Linked DNA regions of Variovorax paradoxus B4. The protein of the gene in region 1 interacts with the protein of each later gene in a pairwise test. Links are inferred from orthologs where the notes say so. Each region holds a gene or a part of one and is shown on either strand. Other genes may lie near its edges. The genes, in order: VAPA_RS08065 and lpdA.

What was found.
Region 2: the proteins of VAPA_RS08065 (region 1) and lpdA interact in binary tests that used the Escherichia coli proteins (3 or more experiments, as listed by UniProt). The link is inferred for Variovorax paradoxus B4 from one-to-one orthologs.

Annotation. Positions count from the first base shown.
Region 1 is NC_022247.1:1,762,757-1,772,261, forward strand. Bases 369-3,440 are described here. They hold VAPA_RS08065 (UvrD-helicase domain-containing protein), read left to right. Parts: upstream 369-724; coding sequence 725-3,157; downstream 3,158-3,440. Other genes in these bases: azu (azurin), read left to right, coding at 369-668; VAPA_RS08070 (BPSS1780 family membrane protein), read right to left, coding at 3,230-3,440. Also shown: more of azu, read left to right, coding at 213-368; more of VAPA_RS08070, read right to left, coding at 3,441-4,054; VAPA_RS08075 (homoserine kinase), read right to left, coding at 4,065-5,111; VAPA_RS08080 (hypothetical protein), read right to left, coding at 5,155-5,520; polA (DNA polymerase I), read left to right, coding at 5,617-8,439; VAPA_RS08090 (M20/M25/M40 family metallo-hydrolase), read left to right, coding at 8,473-9,505. UniProt on the Escherichia coli protein: A helicase with DNA-dependent ATPase activity. Unwinds DNA duplexes with 3'-5' polarity. Translocates on single-stranded DNA with 3'-5' polarity. Initiates unwinding more efficiently from a nicked substrate than double-stranded DNA.
Region 2 is NC_022247.1:2,494,646-2,504,078, forward strand. The notes cover bases 4,508-7,507. They hold lpdA (dihydrolipoyl dehydrogenase), read left to right. Parts: upstream 4,508-5,092; coding sequence 5,093-6,922; downstream 6,923-7,507. Other genes in these bases: VAPA_RS11530 (Ntn hydrolase family protein), read left to right, coding at 4,508-5,096; VAPA_RS11540 (C40 family peptidase), read right to left, coding at 7,005-7,507. In the rest of the region: aceE (pyruvate dehydrogenase (acetyl-transferring), homodimeric type), read left to right, coding at 80-2,794; aceF (dihydrolipoyllysine-residue acetyltransferase), read left to right, coding at 2,845-4,506; more of VAPA_RS11530, read left to right, coding at 4,503-4,507; more of VAPA_RS11540, read right to left, coding at 7,508-7,592; VAPA_RS11545 (PQQ-dependent sugar dehydrogenase), read left to right, coding at 7,834-8,964; VAPA_RS11550 (alpha/beta fold hydrolase), read right to left, coding at 8,975-9,433. UniProt on the Escherichia coli protein: Lipoamide dehydrogenase is a component of the glycine cleavage system as well as of the alpha-ketoacid dehydrogenase complexes.

The DNA.
Region 1 (9,505 bases):
TGACCGACACGGGATTGACAGTCGCAGGCAGTCTCGGCACGCGCTGTCTCCGGATCTCTGATCCAGATCAACAGTTGCATGGGCCTGTGGTGAAAAGCACCATGCGGCGGCACCATTTGATGCAGATCAGTGCCGTGCGGCGGCCGCGCTCGACAATGCGGCCACCGCTGCACGCTGTGCGCCGCCTTTCGTTTTTCCTGGAGATTGTTCCCATGCTTCGTCACCGCCTCGCTGCCATCGCCGTCCTGGCGCTCGCTTCTTCTTCCTCCGCCTTTGCTGCCGACTGCAGCATCGAGATCGAAGGCAACGATGCCATGCAGTTCAACAAGCCCGCCATTGAGGTGAGCAGGAGCTGCAAGGAATTCACCGTCAAGCTCAAGCACGTCGGCAAGCTGCCGAAGCAGGCCATGGGCCACAACTGGGTGCTTGCCAAGACGGCCGACGTGCAGGCGGTCGCCGCCGACGGCATCGCTGCGGGCCTGCCGCAAAACTATGTGAAGGCCGGCGACGCGCGCGTCGTGGCGCACACCAAGGTCATCGGTGGCGGCGAAAGCGACAGCGTGACCTTTCCGGTCGCCAAGCTGGGCGCGGCCGACAGCTACACCTTCTTCTGTTCCTTCCCCGGCCATTCCTCGATCATGAAGGGCACGCTGAAACTCGTGAAGTAAGGGCGCGGGCGACCCCGCCGCCGCGTCGGGACGCCCCGGCTTCCTACAATGCCGGGATGTCTCTTTTCGGCTCGTACGACGCCACTGCCGGCGCACCCCCATCCCCAGCGGCCGATTCGCCCCTGCTCGCCAACCTCAACCCGGAACAGCGCGCCGCGGTCACCCTGCCTGCGGGCAATGCCCTGATCCTCGCCGGCGCCGGCTCGGGCAAGACGCGGGTGCTGACCACCCGCATCGCCTGGCTGCTGCAGACCGGCCAGGTCTCCGCCGGCGGCATCCTGGCCGTGACCTTCACCAACAAGGCCGCCAAGGAAATGATGACGCGGCTGACGGCGATGCTGCCGGTCAACGTGCGCGGCATGTGGATCGGCACCTTCCACGGCCTGTGCAACCGCCTCCTGCGCGCGCACTGGAAGCTGGCCAACCTGCCGTCCACCTTCCAGATCCTCGACACGCAGGACCAGCTCTCGGCCATCAAGCGGCTGATGAAGCAGTTCAATGTCGACGACGAGCGCTTTCCGGCCAAGCAGACCCAGTGGTTCATTGCCGGCGCCAAGGAAGACGGCCTGCGTCCGAAAGACGTCGAAATCCGCACCGAGGACGACCGCAAGAAGGTCGAGCTCTACCAGCTCTACGAAGAGCAGTGCCAGCGCGAAGGCGTGGTCGATTTCGGCGAGCTCATGCTGCGCAGCTACGAGCTCCTGCGCGACAACGACCCGGTGCGCGAGCACTACCAGCGGCGCTTCCGCCACATCCTGATCGACGAGTTCCAGGACACCAACCGCCTGCAGTACGCGTGGATCAAGATGCTCGCGGGCAACACCGTCGCTGGCCAGTTCGTGCCGGGCGAGCACAACAGCGTGATCGCGGTGGGCGACGACGACCAGAGCATCTACGCCTTTCGCGGTGCGCGCGTGGGCAACATGGCCGACTTCGTGCGCGAGTTCGACGTGCAGCACCAGATCAAGCTGGAGCAGAACTACCGCAGCTACAGCAACATCCTCGACTCGGCCAACGAGCTCATCAGCCACAACAAGAAGCGCCTGGGCAAGAACCTGCGCACCGACCAGGGCCCCGGCGAGCCGGTGCGCGTGTACGAGTCGCCCACCGACCTGGCCGAGGCGCAGTGGATGGTCGAGGAAATGCGCCAGCTCGTGCGCGACGGCTTCGACCGCAAGGAAATGGCCGTGCTCTACCGCAGCAATGCGCAGAGCCGGGTGATCGAAACGGCGCTTTTCAACGCCTCGGTGCCGTACCGCGTGTACGGCGGCCTGCGCTTCTTCGAGCGCGCCGAGATCAAGCACGCGCTGGCCTACCTGCGCCTGCTCGAGAACAAGGACGACGACACCAGCTTCCTGCGGGTGGTCAACTTTCCGCCGCGCGGCATCGGCGCGCGCACGCTGGAGCAGCTGCAGGATGCGGCGCGAACGGCGGGGCGTTCGCTGCACGATGCGGTGAGCGTCGTCGGCGGCAAGGCCGGTGCCAACCTCACTGGCTTCGTTGCCAAGATCGACGTGCTGCGCGAGCAGACCCAGGGCGTGAGCCTGCGCGAGATCATCGAGCTGGTGCTCGACCACAGCGGCCTCGTCGAACACTACAAGGCCGACCGCGAAGGCGCCGACCGGATCGAGAATCTGGAAGAGCTGGTGAACGCGGCCGAGAGCTTCGTCACGCAGGAAGGCTTCGGCCGCGATGCAGTGGCGCTGCCCATCGACGAACTGCGCCAGTCGCCCGCGAGCCAGGGCATCGACCCGAACCAGCCCGTCATCGACGAGCCGCTCGCGCCCGATGCCGAAACCGGCGAAACACTGAGCCCGCTGGCCGCGTTCCTCACGCATGCAGCGCTCGAGTCGGGCGACAACCAGGCGCAGGCCGGGCAGGACGCGGTGCAGTTGATGACCGTTCACGCCGCCAAGGGCCTGGAGTTCGACTGCGTGTTCATCACCGGCATGGAAGAGGGCCTGTTCCCGCACGAGAACTCGATGAGCGATTTCGAGAGCCTCGAGGAAGAGCGCCGCCTGATGTACGTGGCGATCACGCGCGCGCGCAAGCGCCTGTACCTGAGCCATTCGCAAACGCGCATGCTGCACGGCCAGACGCGCTACAACGTGAAGAGCCGCTTCTTCGAAGAGCTGCCCGAAGGCGCGCTCAAGTGGCTCACGCCGAAGAACCAGGCCTTCACGCCCTCGGCCTTCGGCTATGGCGGCGGCTATGCCAGCACGCGCGGCGGCGGTGGCAGTTACGGCAGCGGCAGCGGTGGCGGCTACGGTGGCAGCAAGGACACCTTCGCGAGCCCGCCGGTGCCGCCGCAGAAGACCGCGCCCTCGCACGGCCTGCGCTCGGGCATGCAAGTGTTCCACAACAAGTTCGGCGAAGGCACGGTGCTGTCGCTCGAAGGCACGGGCGACGACGCGCGCGCGCAGGTCAAGTTCACCCGGCATGGCGTGAAGTGGCTCGCCCTGTCGGTGGCCAAGCTCACGCCGGTGTGAGCACCGGCCGGGTCGGCCATTGGAACCGGCCGGCGGCTGCCGGCTGTCCCGGGCCGGCGGGCTGCCCGGCGGTCAGTTCGGATCGAAGCTGTCGCGGAAGGTGAACCACGTGGAGCTCAGCGACATGGCCGCGAGCACCAGCGCCGATCCCACGATCAGCACGTTGCCGATGAGGGCGGCGCCGCCGGCCGCCGCGCCCACGCCGATCAGCACGGTGGCGATGAGCCCCATTCCGATGCCCGCGAGCAGGAACACGCCGAACCACGCCAGCACGAAGAGGGCGTAGGCGCCGAAGTTGCGAAACAGCGCCACCACGCTGAAGAAGATGCTCTTCACCGGCTCCACGCCGTGCCAGTGCACGAGTGCCGGGGCGTGCCACATCGCCAGCGAGAGCGGCAGGTTCAGGCACATCAGGAACATGCGTGCCACCTGGAAGTCGCTGCTCGCCAGGGTCTCGGCCGACGGCATGTCGTCGAGCAGGTAGGCGCGTGCCAGCTGCCCGCCGTCGATGAAGCTCGTGAGCAGCACGGCCACCACGAAGTACGCCGCCGAGATCACCCCGAGCTTGACCAGCGCGCGCCATTCGGTGCGCATGGCGGCGGCCACCGCCACGAACATGGCGGAGCCGGTGGGCCGCTGCGCGTGGCCGGCGGTGCCGACGCCCTCTGCGTTGTCGGTGTAGGCCACCGAAGTGGCCACCATCAGGCCCAGCGTCATGAAGGGCAGCAGGATCGGCGCCAGCACGCTGCCGACGAGCGGCAGCAGCGACACCGTCGAGATCAGCGCCATCAGCAGGAAGAACAGCGAGACGAAGGCGAGCGGCTGCCGCCAGAAGGTCTTGAGCCCGAGGCGGACCCATTCGGCGCCGGTTCGCGCCGGCACGATGTGGAGTTTCATTTTTTGAGAATCAGGCGGCCAGCGGCTCGAGCGACTGCGCCATGACGTGCGGGTGGTAGACGCGCTCGCGCAGCACGCGTTCGAAGTGCGCCGGATCGTGCGGCTTCAGCATGCTGGCTTCGCGCGGCAGGTGAAAGTCCCACAGCCGCGAAATCCAGAAGCGCAGCGCCGCGGCGCGCAGCATCGCGGGCAACAGGGCGCGCTCGGCCGCATTCAGCGGGCGCACGGTTTCGTAGGCCGCGAGCAGCGCGTCGGCGCGTTCGGCATCGTGTTCGCCGCTCGAGAGATCGATGGCCCAGTCGTTCAGGCACACGGCCAGGTCGAACAGCCAGGTGTCGGTGCCCGCGAAATAGAAGTCGAACACGCCGGTGAGGCGTGGCGCCGCGCCGGCGTGTTCGCCGGTGGCGAACATCACGTTGTCGCGGAACATGTCGGCATGCACGGGCCCGCGCGGCAGCGCCGCGTAGGCCGACGATTCGGCAATGTGGTTCTGGTAGGCGAGCTCGGCGCGCAGCAGCGCTGCCTGCGATTCGTCGACGTACGGCAGCACCACCGGCACGGTGTCGTTCCACCACGCGAGGCCGCGCAGGTTCGGCTGGATGCGCGGAAAGTCGCGCGCGGCCAGGTGCATGCGCGCCAGCATGGCGCCCAGTTCGGTGCAGTGGGCCGTGCCCGGCGCCAGTTCGCTTCGGCCCGAGAGCCGCTGCACCAGCGCGGCCGGCTTGCCCGCCACCTTGAGCAGCAGCTCGCACGGGGCGTTCGCGGGAATCGTCAGCGCATGGCCCGAGGGCGGCTGGATGGCCGGATCGGCCACCGGCTCGGGCACCGGCAGGCCGCGGCCCGCCAGGTGCTTCATGAGACAAAGGTAGTAGGGGAGCTGCTCGGCGCTGAGGCGCTCGAACAGCGTCAGCACGAACTCGCCGCTTTCGGCGGTCGCGAAATAGTTGGTGTTCTCGATGCCGCCCTCGATGCCGCGCAGCTCGCGCAGGGGGCCCAGGCCGAGGCGCTGCACGAGCGCGTCGGCCTCGCCGAATTCGACTTCGGTAAAAACTGCCATGGCGGTGCTCAGCGTCTCGCTGCCGATGGAAGGCGCAGCACGGTCAGAACTTCATCACGTTCCAGACCCGGGCGCCGTTGCCGTTCGAGTTGGCATCGCCCGAACCCGTGCGCGCGCCTGGATCGTTGGGCCGCACCTCGTAGCCCGGCACGTTGGCCTTGGGCTTCACGTTGATGCTCTGCGTGCGGCCGCCATAGCGCACCTCGTCGACCGAGGCGCCGCTGTCTTCCGTGTGGATGTGCTCGACCTTCTGGTTGCGGCGGCCGTCGGCCTGCTCCTGATTTTGTAGCGGCTCGGCCGGCGCAGGCGTTGCGACGGGTGCGGGCTGCGCCTGGACGGCGGCAACAGGAACGGCAAAGGCCAGCGCCAGCAGGATGCGGCGGGCGACCAGGAGTGTGGGGCTAGGCATGCATGGATTGTAGGCGCGGGGCGCTTTCAGGGTGTCGGCGGGCGGCGCTTGACAGCGTGGTTCGGGATGCCGGTCCGGGCACGGCAAAATGGCCCGATGACCGACAAGAAAACGCTGCTGCTCGTCGATGGCTCGAGCTATCTCTACCGCGCCTTCCATGCCATGCCCGACCTGCGGGCAGTGCCCGGCGACCCGAAGAGCCCCGCGACCGGCGCCATCCGCGGAATGATCAACATGATGACGGCGCTGCGCCGCGAGGTGCGCGCCGACTACGCGGCCTGCATCTTCGATGCGCCCGGCAAGACTTTCCGCGACGACCTGTACCCCGAATACAAGGCCAACCGCTCGCCGATGCCCGACGACCTGCGCAGCCAGATCGACCCCATCCACGAGGTGGTGAAGCTGATGGGATGGCCGGTGCTGTGCGTGCCCGACATCGAGGCCGACGACGTGATCGGCACGCTCGCCAAGACCGCAGCCGGGCAGGGCATCGAGGTCATCGTTTCCAGCGGCGACAAGGACCTGAGCCAGCTGGTGGACGAGCACATCACCATCATCGACACGATGAACGGCAAGAAGCGCGACGTGGCGGGAGTCACGTCGGAGTTCGGCGTGCCGCCCAACCTGATGATCGACTACCAGACGCTGGTCGGCGATGCCGTCGACAACGTGCCCGGCGTCGAGAAGGTCGGCCCCAAGACGGCCGCCAAATGGCTGCTCGAATACGGCTCGCTCGACGCGCTGATCGAGCGCGCGGCCGAGGTGAAGGGGCAAGCCGGCGAGAACCTGCGCAAGGCCTTGGGCAAGCTACCGCTGAGCCGCCAGCTCGTCACCATCCGCACCGATTGCGACCTGGCCACGCACGTCGCCGGCCTGCCTTCGCTCGAAGGCCTGCCGGTGGGCGCGCCGCAGACCGCCGAGCTCAAGCCCTTCTACGAAAGGTTCGGCTTCAAGAGCCTGGTCAAGTCGATCGAGGCGCTGGAAGTGCCGCCCGAGCTGATCGAGGAGAACATCAAGAAGCAGATGGCCCGCGGTGGCGCCGCGAGCACCGACCAGGGTGGCCTGTTCGACGAATCGACCGAGCTCGGCGCGCTGGAGGCCGCTGCGCCCGCGAGCAACCTCCAGTACGAGACCATCACCACCTGGGAGCAGTTCGACGCCTGGCTCGCCAAGCTCGAGGCCGCCGAGCTGGCCGCCATCGACACCGAGACCACGTCGCTCGACGAAATGGTCGCGCGCATCGTCGGCGTGAGCTTCAGCATCGAGCCCGGCGCGGCGGCCTACATTCCGCTCACGCACAACTATCCCGACGCGCCCGCGCAGCTGCCCATCGACGACGTGCTCGCCAGGCTCAAGCCCTGGCTCGAAAACCCGGCGAAGAAGAAGCTCGGCCAGCACATCAAGTACGACCGCCACGTGCTCGCCAACCACGGCATCGAGGTGCAGGGCTATGCGCACGACACCATGCTGCAAAGCTATGTGCTCGAGGCGCACCGGCCGCACGGCCTCGCAAGCCTGGCCGAACGCCACCTGGGCCGCAGCGGCATCTCGTACGAAGACCTGTGCGGCAAGGGCGCGCACCAGATCCCGTTCAGCCAGGTCGACATCGCCAAGGCCGCCGAATATTCGTGCGAGGACAGCGACCAGACGCTCGACGTCCACCTGGCGCTGTGGCCGCAGATCGAGCGCGACGAGAAGCTGCGCTTCATCTACCAGCTCGAGATGGATTCGAGCGAGGCGCTCTACCGCGTCGAGCGCAACGGCGTGCTGATCGACGCGCCCACGCTCGCCGCACAGAGTCACGAACTCGGCACGCGCATCATGGCGCTCGAGCAGGAGGCCTACGAGATCGCGGGCCAGCCCTTCAACCTGGGCTCGCCCAAGCAGATCGGCGAGATATTCTTCACCAAGCTGGGCCTGCCGGTGGTCAAGAAGACGCCGAGCGGCGCACCCAGCACCGACGAGGAAGTGCTCGAGAAACTGGCCGAGGACTATCCGCTGCCGGCCAAGATCCTCGAGCACCGCGGCCTGTCCAAGCTCAAGGGCACGTACACCGACAAGCTGGGCCAGCTCGCCAACCCGCGCACCGGCCGCGTCCACACGCACTATGCGCAGGCGGTGGCGGTCACGGGGCGCCTGTCGAGCAACGATCCCAACCTGCAGAACATCCCGATCCGCACGCCCGAAGGCCGCCGCGTGCGCGAAGCCTTCATTGCGCCGGCCGGCAGCGTGATCGCGAGCGCCGACTACTCGCAGATCGAGCTGCGCATCATGGCCCACATCAGCGGCGACGAGTCGCTGCTGCGCGCCTTCAGGGACGGCATCGACGTGCACCGCGCCACTGCGGCGGAGGTGTTCGGCTCCACGCCCGACCAGGTGTCGAGCGAGCAGCGGCGCTATGCCAAGGTGATCAACTTCGGGCTCATCTACGGCATGAGCAGCTTCGGCCTGGCGCGCAACCTGGGCATCGAGACCAAGGCCGCGGCTTCCTACATCGAACGCTACTTCGCGCGCTATCCGGGCGTGAAGGCGTACATGGACGAGACCAAGGCGCTGGCCAAGGAAAAGGGCTACGTCGAGACCGTGTTCGGCCGGCGCCTCTACCTGCCCGAGATCAATTCGCCCAACGGTCCGCGCCGCGGCGGCGCCGAGCGCGCGGCCATCAACGCGCCGATGCAGGGCACGGCGGCCGACCTGATCAAGCTCAGCATGATCAAGGTACAGAACGTGCTTGACGAAGAAAAGCGCGCCACCCGCATGATCATGCAGGTGCACGACGAACTGGTGTTCGAAGTACCCGAGGCCGAGGTCGAATGGGTGCGCACCGAAATCCCGCGCCTGATGGCCGGCGTGGCGGAACTCAAGGTGCCGCTGCTGGCCGAGATCGGCATCGGTCCCAACTGGGACAAGGCGCACTGACCCAGCCCAACGAAAGAAAGAAGAAGCACGCACATGACATTCCAGCCCCGCAAATTCCTGCTCGCCGCCGTTTGCGCCGCCTGCCTCGGCACCGCGTTTGCCGCCCCCGATGCCCGCATCGCCTCGCTGGCCGCCAAGGAAAAGCCCGCGCTGCTCGAGACGCTGAAGGAGCTGGTCTCGATCGAATCGGGCAGCCGCGACCTCGAAGGCCTGGAGAAGATCTCCGACCTCATCGCCGCGAAATTCAAGGCCATGGGCGGCGAGGTCGAGCTGATCGACCCGAGCGCCGAGGCCTACCGCATGGAAGACACGCCCGAGAAGATCGGCAGGGTCGTGCGCGCCACCTTCAAGGGCACGGGCAAGAAGAAGATCATGCTCATCGCGCACATGGACACGGTCTACACCGTGGGCATGCTCAACAAGCAGCCGTTCCGCGTCGAAGGCGACAAGGCCTATGGCCTGGGCATTGCCGACGACAAGCAGGGCGTGGCGGTCATCACGCACACGGTCGCGATGCTGCAGGCGCTGAAGTTCAAGGACTACGGCACGCTCACCGTGCTGATCAACGGCGACGAGGAAATCAGCTCGCCGGGTTCGCGCACGCTCATCACGCGGCTGGGCGGCGAGCACGACGCGGTGCTCTCGTTCGAGGGCGCCTCGGTCAAGGAAGACAAGCTCTCGCTGGCCACCGCGGGCATTGCCTCGGTCTCGCTGAACGTCACGGGCAAGGCCTCGCATGCGGGGTCGGCGCCGGAGCTGGGCGTGAATGCGCTCTACGAGCTGTCGCACCAGATCCTGCAGATGCGCGACCTGTCCGACCCCGCCACGGGGCTCAAGATGAACTGGACCATCTCGCGCGCGGGCAGCAACCGCAACGTGATTCCGGCCAGCGCCACCGCGGGCGCCGACGTGCGCGTGCTCAAGGTGAGCGACTACGACCGCATCGAGCAGCAGGTGCAGGAGCGCGTGAAGAAGCAGCTGATTCCCGAGGCCAAGGTCGAGATGAAGTTCGAGCGCCGCCGTCCGCCACTGGAGGCCACCGATGCCTCGCGCGCGCTCGCCAAGC
Region 2 (9,433 bases), 740 kb from region 1 along the record:
AGTATTTCTATGAGAAACTCCCGCGCGGTGATCGAAGAGCGCACTAAATTACAGCCACAGCCCTAAAGGAGAGACAAGCATGTCGGCAAATCCCGAGAACCTGTTCGGTTCGGCCGCGAACGACGCGGACGCCCAGGAAACCCGTGAATGGATGGATGCACTGTCCTCCGTGATTCAAAGCGAGGGACCTGAACGGGCCCACTTCCTTCTCGAGCAGCTGCTCGAACATGCGCGGCAACACAGCATCGACAAGCCGTTCTCCGCCAATACGGCCTACGTCAACACCATCGAGCCCGACCAGGAAGAGCGCTGCCCCGGCAACCTCGAGATCGAGGAGCGCCTGCGCGCCTACATGCGCTGGAACGCCATGGCGATGGTGGTCAAGGCCAACCGCCACCACCCCGCCGAAGGCGGCGACCTGGGCGGCCACATCGGCTCCTTCGCCTCGCTGGCCAACATGTTCGGTGCCGGTTTCAACCACTTCTGGCACGCCGAGAGCGAAAACCACGGCGGCGACTGCCTCTACATCCAGGGCCACGTCTCGCCCGGCATCTATGCCCGCGCCTACCTCGAAGGCCGCCTGAGCGAAGAACAACTTCTCAATTTCCGCCAGGAAGTCGACGGCAACGGCCTGTCCAGCTACCCGCATCCGAAGCTGATGCCCGAGTTCTGGCAATTCCCGACCGTCTCGATGGGCCTCGGCCCGCTGATGGCCATCTACCAGGCCCGCTTCCTCAAGTACCTGCATGCCCGTGGCATCGCCAACACCGAGAACCGCAAGGTCTGGGTGTTCTGCGGCGACGGCGAAATGGACGAGGTCGAATCGCTGGGCGCCATCGGCCTCGCCGCGCGCGAAGGCCTCGACAACCTGATCTTCGTCATCAACTGCAACCTGCAGCGCCTGGACGGGCCGGTGCGCGGCAACGGCAAGATCATCCAGGAGCTCGAAGGCGAGTTCCGCGGTTCGGGCTGGAACGTCATCAAGCTGATCTGGGGCAGCAGCTGGGACCCGCTGCTGGCGCGCGACAAGGACGGAGCGCTGCGCAAGATCATGATGGAGACCAACGACGGCGACTACCAGGCCTTCAAGGCCAACGACGGCGCCTACGTGCGCAAGCATTTCTTCGGCCGTGACCCGCGCACGCTCGAAATGGTGTCCAAGATGAGCGACGACGACATCTGGCAACTGCGCCGCGGTGGCCACGATTCGCAAAAGGTCTACGCGGCCTTCGACGCGGCCGTGAAGCACAAGGGCCAGCCGACGGTGCTCCTGATCAAGACGGTCAAGGGCTTCGGCATGGGCAAGATCGGCGAGGGCAAGAACACGGTCCACCAGACCAAGAAGCTCGGCGACGAGGACATCAAGGCCTTCCGCGACCGCTTCAACATCCCGATCCCGGACAGCCAGATCTCCGACCTGCCGTTCTACAGGCCGGCCGACGACACGCCGGAAATGAAGTACCTGCACGAGCGCCGCAAGGCCCTCGGCGGCTACCTGCCGCACCGCCGCACCAAGGCCGACGAGAGCTTCACGGTGCCTTCGCTCGACGTCTTCAAGTCGGTGATGGAGCCCACGGCCGAAGGCCGCGAGATCTCGACCACGCAGGCCTACGTGCGCTTCCTCACGCAGCTGCTGCGCGACAAGGCCCTGGGCCCGCGCGTCGTTCCCATCCTCGTGGACGAAGCACGGACCTTCGGCATGGAAGGGTTGTTCCGCCAGATCGGCATCTACAACCCCGCAGGCCAGCAGTACACCCCGGTCGACAAGGACCAGGTCATGTACTACAAGGAAGACAAGGCCGGCCAGATCCTGCAGGAAGGCATCAACGAAGCGGGCGGCATGTCGAGCTGGATCGCGGCGGCCACGTCGTACAGCACGAACAATCGCATCATGGTGCCGTTCTACGTGTACTACTCGATGTTCGGCTTCCAGCGCATCGGCGACCTGGCCTGGGCGGCCGGCGACATGCAGGCGCGCGGCTTCCTGCTGGGCGGCACCTCGGGGCGCACCACGCTCAACGGCGAAGGCCTGCAGCACGAAGACGGCCACAGCCACATCCTGGCCAACACCATCCCGAACTGCGTGAGCTACGACCCGACCTTCGCGCATGAAGTGGGCGTGATCCTGCACCACGGCTTGAAGCGCATGGTCGAGCGCCAGGACAACGTCTACTACTACCTCACGCTGCTCAACGAGAACTACCCGATGCCCGGCCTGCAGCCCGGCACCGAAGAGCAGATCATCAAGGGCATGTACCTGTCGAAGCAGGGCCCGGCGCTGAAGGCCAAGTCGCCCACCGTGCAACTGCTGGGCAGCGGCACGATCCTGCGCGAAAGCTTCGCTGCGCAAGAGCTGCTCGAAAAGGACTGGGGCGTCTCCGCCTCGGTGTGGAGCTGCCCGAGCTTCAACGAGCTGACGCGCGACGGCCAGGACGCCGACCGCTGGAACCTGTTGCACCCGGACCAGGCGCCACGCGTGCCCTTCGTGGCCGAGCAGCTCGCACCCACGGCCGGTCCGGTGGTGGCATCGACCGACTACATGAAGGCGTATGCGGAACAGATCCGCCCCTTCATCCCGAAGGGCCGCACCTACAAGGTGCTGGGCACAGACGGCTTCGGCCGCAGCGACTTCCGCAACAAGCTGCGCGAGCACTTCGAAATCAACCGCCACTACATCGTGGTGGCTGCGCTCAAGGCGCTGAGCGAAGACGGCACGGTGCCTGTGGCCAAGGTGGTCGAGGCGATCAAGAAGTACGGCATCAATGTCGACAAGGTCAACCCGCTTTACGCTTGAACATCAACAACCAACGAACGAACGGCGCCTCACGGCGGGAGACAAACGATATGGCAGCAGTGGAAGTCAAGGTGCCGGACATCGGCGATTTCGATGAAGTCGCGGTGATCGAGGTGCTTGTGAAGGTGGGCGACACGGTCAAGGCCGAGCAGTCGCTCATCACCGTGGAATCGGACAAGGCGTCGATGGAGATTCCGTCGTCGACCGCCGGTGTGGTCAAGGAGATCAAGGTCGCGGTCGGCGGCAAGGTGAAAGAGGGCTCGGTGGTGCTGGTGCTCGAGGCCGAGGAAGCGGGTGCTGCTGCAGCGCCGGCTGCCGCACCTGCCGCGGCTCCTGCGGCCGCAGCACCGGCCCCTGCGGCAGCGGCGCCCGCGCCTGCCGCCGCGCCGGCCGTGTCGGGCTCGATCGACGTCAAGGTGCCGGACATCGGCGACTTCAAGGACGTCGCAGTCATCGAGCTGCTGGTGAAACCCGGCGACACGATCGCGGCCGACCAGTCGCTGATCACGGTGGAGTCGGACAAGGCCTCGATGGAAATCCCGTCGTCGGCGGCCGGCGTGCTCAAGGAACTCAAGGTCAAGGTCGGCGATACCGTCAACATCGGTGACCTGATCGCCGTGCTCGAAGGTGCTGCGGGTGCCGCAACCCCTGCGCCCGCGCAAGCTGCCGCAGCCGCAGCCGCACCGGCTGCCGCGACCGCCAGCGCACCGGCACCCGCCGCTTCGCCGGCACCGTCCGCAGCCGCGCCGCACGATCCCACCACGGCGCCCAGCGCCAACCTGCCGCACGCCTCGCCCTCGGTGCGCAAGTTCGCCCGCGAACTCGGCGTGCCGCTCGAGGAGGTCAAGGGCTCCGGCCCCAAGGGCCGCATCACGCAGGAAGACGTCCAGGGTTTCACCAAGGCCGTGATGAGCGGCCAGGCCAGCACCAAGGCCTCGGCGGCCAAGGCACCGACCGGCGGCGGCGCAGACGGCGCCGCACTGGGCCTCATTCCCTGGCCCAAGGTCGACTTCGCGAAGTTCGGCACGGTCGAGCGCAAGGACCTGTCGCGCATCAAGAAGCTCAGCGGCGCCAACCTGCACCGCAACTGGGTGATGATCCCGCACGTCACCAACAACGACGAAGCCGACATCACCGAGCTCGAGGCCTTCCGCGTCTCCACCAACAAGGAAAACGAGAAGTCGGGCATCAAGGTCACGATGCTGGCCTTCGTGATCAAGGCGGTGGTTGCGGCGCTGAAGAAATTCCCCGACTTCAACGCCAGCCTCGACGGCGACCAGCTGGTCTACAAGCAGTACTTCCACATCGGCTTCGCGGCCGACACGCCCAACGGGCTCGTGGTGCCGGTGCTGAAGGATGCCGACAAGAAGGGCATCCTGCAGATCAGCCAGGAAATGGGCGAGCTCGCCAAGAAGGCGCGCGACGGCAAGCTCGGTTCGGCCGACATGCAGGGCGGCTGCTTCTCGATCAGCTCGCTCGGCGGCATCGGCGGCACGCACTTCACACCCATCATCAACGCCCCCGAAGTGGCCATCCTCGGCCTCTCCAAGGGCCAGATGAAGCCGGTGTGGGACGGCAAGCAGTTCGTGCCGCGCCTGACGCTGCCGCTGTCGCTGTCGTACGACCACCGCGTGATCGATGGTGCCCTGGCCGCGCGCTTCAACGCCTATCTTGGGCAAGTGCTCGCGGACTATCGCCGAATCCTGCTATGACCACGGTAGTGGCCGTCCGCAAAGGCGGCCAGGTCACGATGGCCGCTGACTCGCTGGTGACCTTCGGCGACACGCGGCTCTCGCACCGCGCCGAGGCGAACCAGAAGATCTTCACTGTCGAAGACGCGGCGGGGCAGAGCCTGTTTGCCGTGGCCGGCGCCGCTGCGCACTTCCTGGTGCTGCAGCATGCGCTGGCCGCGCAGCCGCGCGAGGCGCTGCTGTTCGGCAGCAAGCACGAGATCTTCCGCACCTTCACGCTGCTGCATCCGGTGCTGAAGGACTCGTTCTTCATGCAGACCAAGGAAGACGAGCACGAGCCCTACGAGTCGAGCCAGTTCACGATGCTGATGGCCAACCAGAGCGGCATCTACGGCATCTACAGCTACCGCGAGGTGTTCGAGTTCAAGCAGTTCTGGTCCATCGGCTCGGGACGCAGCTTTGCGCTCGGCGCCATGCACGCGGCCTATGACATCAAGTCGCGCAGCTCGCGCGACGTGGCGGAGGCGGGGATCGCCGCCGCCTGCGAATTCGATCGCAATTCGGCCCCACCGGTCGACGTTCTCACACTCAAACTGAAAGTGTCCAAATGAGCGAACAACAAATCAAGGTGCCCGACATCGGCGACTTCGACGAAGTCGCGGTGATCGAGGTGCTGGTCAATGTCGGCGACACGGTCAAGGCCGAGCAGTCGCTGATCACGGTCGAATCGGACAAGGCCTCGATGGAGATTCCGTCGTCGGCAGCCGGCGTGGTGAAGTCGCTGGCGGTCAAGGTGGGCGACAAGGTCAAGGAAGGCTCCGTGGTGCTGACGCTGGAGGTGGACGGTGCCGCGGCGCCTGCACCGGCGGCAGCTGCGCCCGCGCCAGCCTCTGCGGCTGCTGCTCCCGCACCCAAGGCAGCGCCGGCACCGGCTCCGGCGGCTGCGCCCGTGGCGTCCACCTATGGCGGCAAGGTCGATGTCGAATGCGACGTGATCGTGCTCGGCGCCGGCCCCGGCGGCTACTCGGCCGCGTTCCGTGCGGCCGACCTGGGCCTCAAGGTGGTGCTGATCGAACGCTACGCCACGCTCGGCGGCGTGTGCCTGAACGTCGGCTGCATTCCTTCGAAGGCGCTGCTGCACGTCGCCTCCGTCATGGACGAGGTCAAGCACTTCGCCGACCTGGGCGTGAGCTTTGCCGCGCCCACGGTCGACCGCGCCAAGCTGCTCGGCCACAAGAACAAGGTGGTGGGCAAGCTCACGGGGGGCCTCACGGCCATGGCCAAGATGCGCAAGGTGACGGTGCTGCGCGGCGTCGGCAACTTCATCGACCCGTACCACCTCGAGGTGGAAGAAACGTCGGGCACCAGTTGGGACACCACGGGCAAGAAGCAGACCGTCAAGTTCCGCAACGCGATCATCGCGGCCGGCTCGCAGGCCGTGAGCCTGCCGTTCATGCCCAAGGACCCGCGCGTGGTCGACTCCACCGGCGCGCTCGAGATGGGCACCGACCCCAAGCGCATGCTGATCCTGGGCGGCGGCATCATCGGCCTCGAAATGGGCACGGTGTATTCGACGCTGGGCGCGCGCCTGGACGTGGTCGAGATGCTCGACGGCCTGATGCAGGGCGCCGACCGCGACCTCGTCAAGGTCTGGCAGAAGATGAACGCGCCGCGCTTCGACAACATCATGCTCAAGACCAAGACGGTCGGCGCCGAGGCCACGAAGGAGGGCATCAAGGTGACCTTCGAGGGCGAGCAGGCACCGAAGGAGCCGCAGGTCTACGACCTCGTGCTGCAGGCCGTGGGCCGCAGCCCGAACGGCAAGAAGATCGGCGCCGAGAAGGCCGGCGTCGCGGTGAGCGACCGCGGCTTCATCCCGGTCGACATCCAGATGCGCACCAACGTGCCGCACATCTTTGCCATCGGCGACATCGTGGGCCAGCCGATGCTGGCGCACAAGGCGGTGCACGAGGCGCATGTGGCGGCCGAGGTGATCGCCGGCGAGCAGAAGGGCGACAAGGAGCTCTCGAGCGCTGCCTTCAACGCCCGCGTGATCCCGAGCGTGGCCTACACCGACCCGGAAGTGGCGTGGGTGGGGCTCACCGAAGACCAGGCCAAGGCCGAAGGCATCAAGATCAAGAAGGGCCATTTTCCGTGGACCGCGTCGGGCCGCGCCATCGCCAACGGCCGCGACGAAGGTTTCACCAAGCTGCTGTTCGACGCCGAGACCCACCGCATCCTGGGCGGCGGCATCGTCGGCACGCATGCCGGCGACATGATCGGCGAGATTGCGCTGGCCATCGAGATGGGCGCCGACGAGATCGACATCGGCAAGACCATCCATCCGCATCCGACGCTGGGCGAGAGCATCGGCATGGCGGCCGAGGTGGCACACGGGACCTGTACCGATCTGCCACCGGCCAAGAAGGCGGCCTGATCGAGGTTCGACCGGCCACAAAAAATCCCGCCGCGGCGGGATTTTTTTTGCCCTGATCCAGGGCGCTGGATTCAGGGGGGGCTCAGTTGCCGGTGTGGGTTGCAGCTGCTGCAGCCGCGGCCTTGATGTCGTCGTTCTGTGCGCCGCCGAGCACGCGGCGCGCGCCGTCGAAGCGGCGGCTCCAGTAGCTGCCGTTCATGTCTTCCACACGCACCTGGGCGCCCGTGCGCGGCGAATGGATGAACTTGCCTTCGCCGACATAGATGCCGACATGGCTGAAGGCGCGGCGCATGGTGTTGAAGAAGACGAGATCGCCCGGCTTGAGCTGGCTGGGATCGATCTTCTCGGTGGCGGCCGCCTGCTCTTCGGCCCGGCGCGGCAGCACATGGCCGAGCGTCTGGTTGTACATCGCGCGAACGAAGCCGCTGCAATCAAAACCGGATTCGACCGAGTTGCCGCCACGGCGGTAAGGGACCCCGAGGAAGCCGATGGCGGTGACCACGAGGTCGGAAGTTCGTTCGGCGACGGTTTGGCGGACCTGCCTGAGTTGTCCGATGATGCCCTTGTCGGCGAGCAACCGGGCCAGTTCGTCGTCGGTTCGATCCTGTTGGGGGGCGGCCTGGACGGCGACGGCAAACAGGAGGGACGCGGGTAGGACGAAAAAACGCATGGCGCGTAGGATATTGATGACGCGCAGTTATGTCAACCTCATCCGAATTGGCGAATGTATCTTCAAGTTATTGATTTGGTTGATTTTTTTTGATTCGAGCGAAGAAAAAATGTAACGGCCGATCTTTATGAACCATAAGCGATTGGCTGGAAGTGAACTTTTGTGCTCCTGGCGAAGGGGCGAACAGCCTGGATTCGCATCCCATTTCGCGTCAAGATCGCTCCAACTACCCGGAAAAGACATGAACCTGCAAATTCAGGAAGCTCTGCGCGTCCTAGGGAAGACGGCCATCGTCGCAGGGCTGGGTGTCTGGGGCGCCGCCATGGCGCAGATACGGCCGGAAACCATTTCGTCGGGTCTGGAGACCCCCTGGGGGGTCGCCTTTCTGCCAGGCGGCCGTTTCGTGGTCACCGAGCGTCCCGGCCGGTTGCGGCTGATCGGTGCGGACGGCAAGGTCGGTGCACCCATCGCAGGCCTGCCCGCCATTGCGGCCGGCGGCCAGGGCGGCTTGCTCGACGTGCTGGCCGATTCGGGCTTCGAAAAGAACCGCACGCTGTATTTCTGTTTCTCGGAACCCGAGGCCGGCGGTTCGGGCAACAGCACGGCACTGGCCAGCACGCAGCTTTCGGCCGACGGCGCACGGCTCGAGAACCTCAGGATCATCTTCAGCCAGCAGCCCAAGGTGGCCAGCCGCAACCATTTCGGCTGCCGCATCGTCGAGTCGCGCGATGGCACGCTGTTTCTCACGCTGGGCGACCGGTTCAGCCGCAAGGACGATGCGCAGAAGCTGGACAACCACCTCGGCAAGGTGGTGCGCATCGCCAAGGACGGCTCGGCGCCCAAGGACAACCCCTTCGCCGGCCGGGCCGGCGCGCTGCCCGAGATCTGGAGCTATGGCCATCGCAACGGACAGGGCGCGACGCTCGCGCCCGATGGCCGCTTCTGGATGACCGAGCACGGCCCGCAGGGCGGCGACGAGATCAACATTGCGCAGGCCGGCCGCAACTACGGCTGGCCGGTGATCACCTACGGCGAGAACTACGGCGGCGGAAAGATCGGCGAGGGCCTCACGGCCAAGGACGGCATGGAACAGCCGCTGCACTATTGGGTGCCGTCGATTGCGCCCTCGGGCATGGCTTTCCTGACCAGCGACCGCTACGGTGCGGCATGGAAGGGCAATCTGTTCGTGGGATCGCTCAAGTTCGGCTACCTCGACCGCATCGAACTGAAGGACGGCAAGGTGGGGGCCGAGCACAAGCTGCTGGCTGACGGCAAAGCCCGTATCCGTGATGTGAAGCAGGGGCCGGACGGCCTGCTCTACGTGCTGACCGACGAATTCGACGGCAAGCTGCTGCGCCTGCGGCCGAACTGAGGCCGTGCTTTCAGCCGGGGCAGCCCGGCAGCGGCAGTGTCGGCAGCATGCGGCGCCAGAGCCGCGTCCACTCGGGCCAGTCGTGGCCGCCTTCGGTCGTGAAGACGCGGCCCGCAGGCAGTGCGGCTGCCAGGAGCCGATGGCTGAAGGCAAAGCGGTCGTCGACGCCATAGCCCAGATAGAGCGGCGGCCGCGCGCCGAATGTGGCCGTGGCGCCGACGTAGCCGCGCAGCCATTGCCACAGCTGTGTCTCGTTCGGCGTTCGCGGGTCGCCGCCCGGTGGATCGCCCAGCGGTCCGCTCCAGCGGGCCAGGCCGCCGGCATTGGCGATGTCGGCGCCGAGCGCGCGCTCTCCGAGGTAGGGCGCAATGGCCACGAGGCCCGCGAGTTCGCCGGGGTGGGTCTGCGCGTAGAGCAGTCCGCCGAAGCCGCCGACCGAAATGCCGACGATCCAGATGGCCTTGTAGCC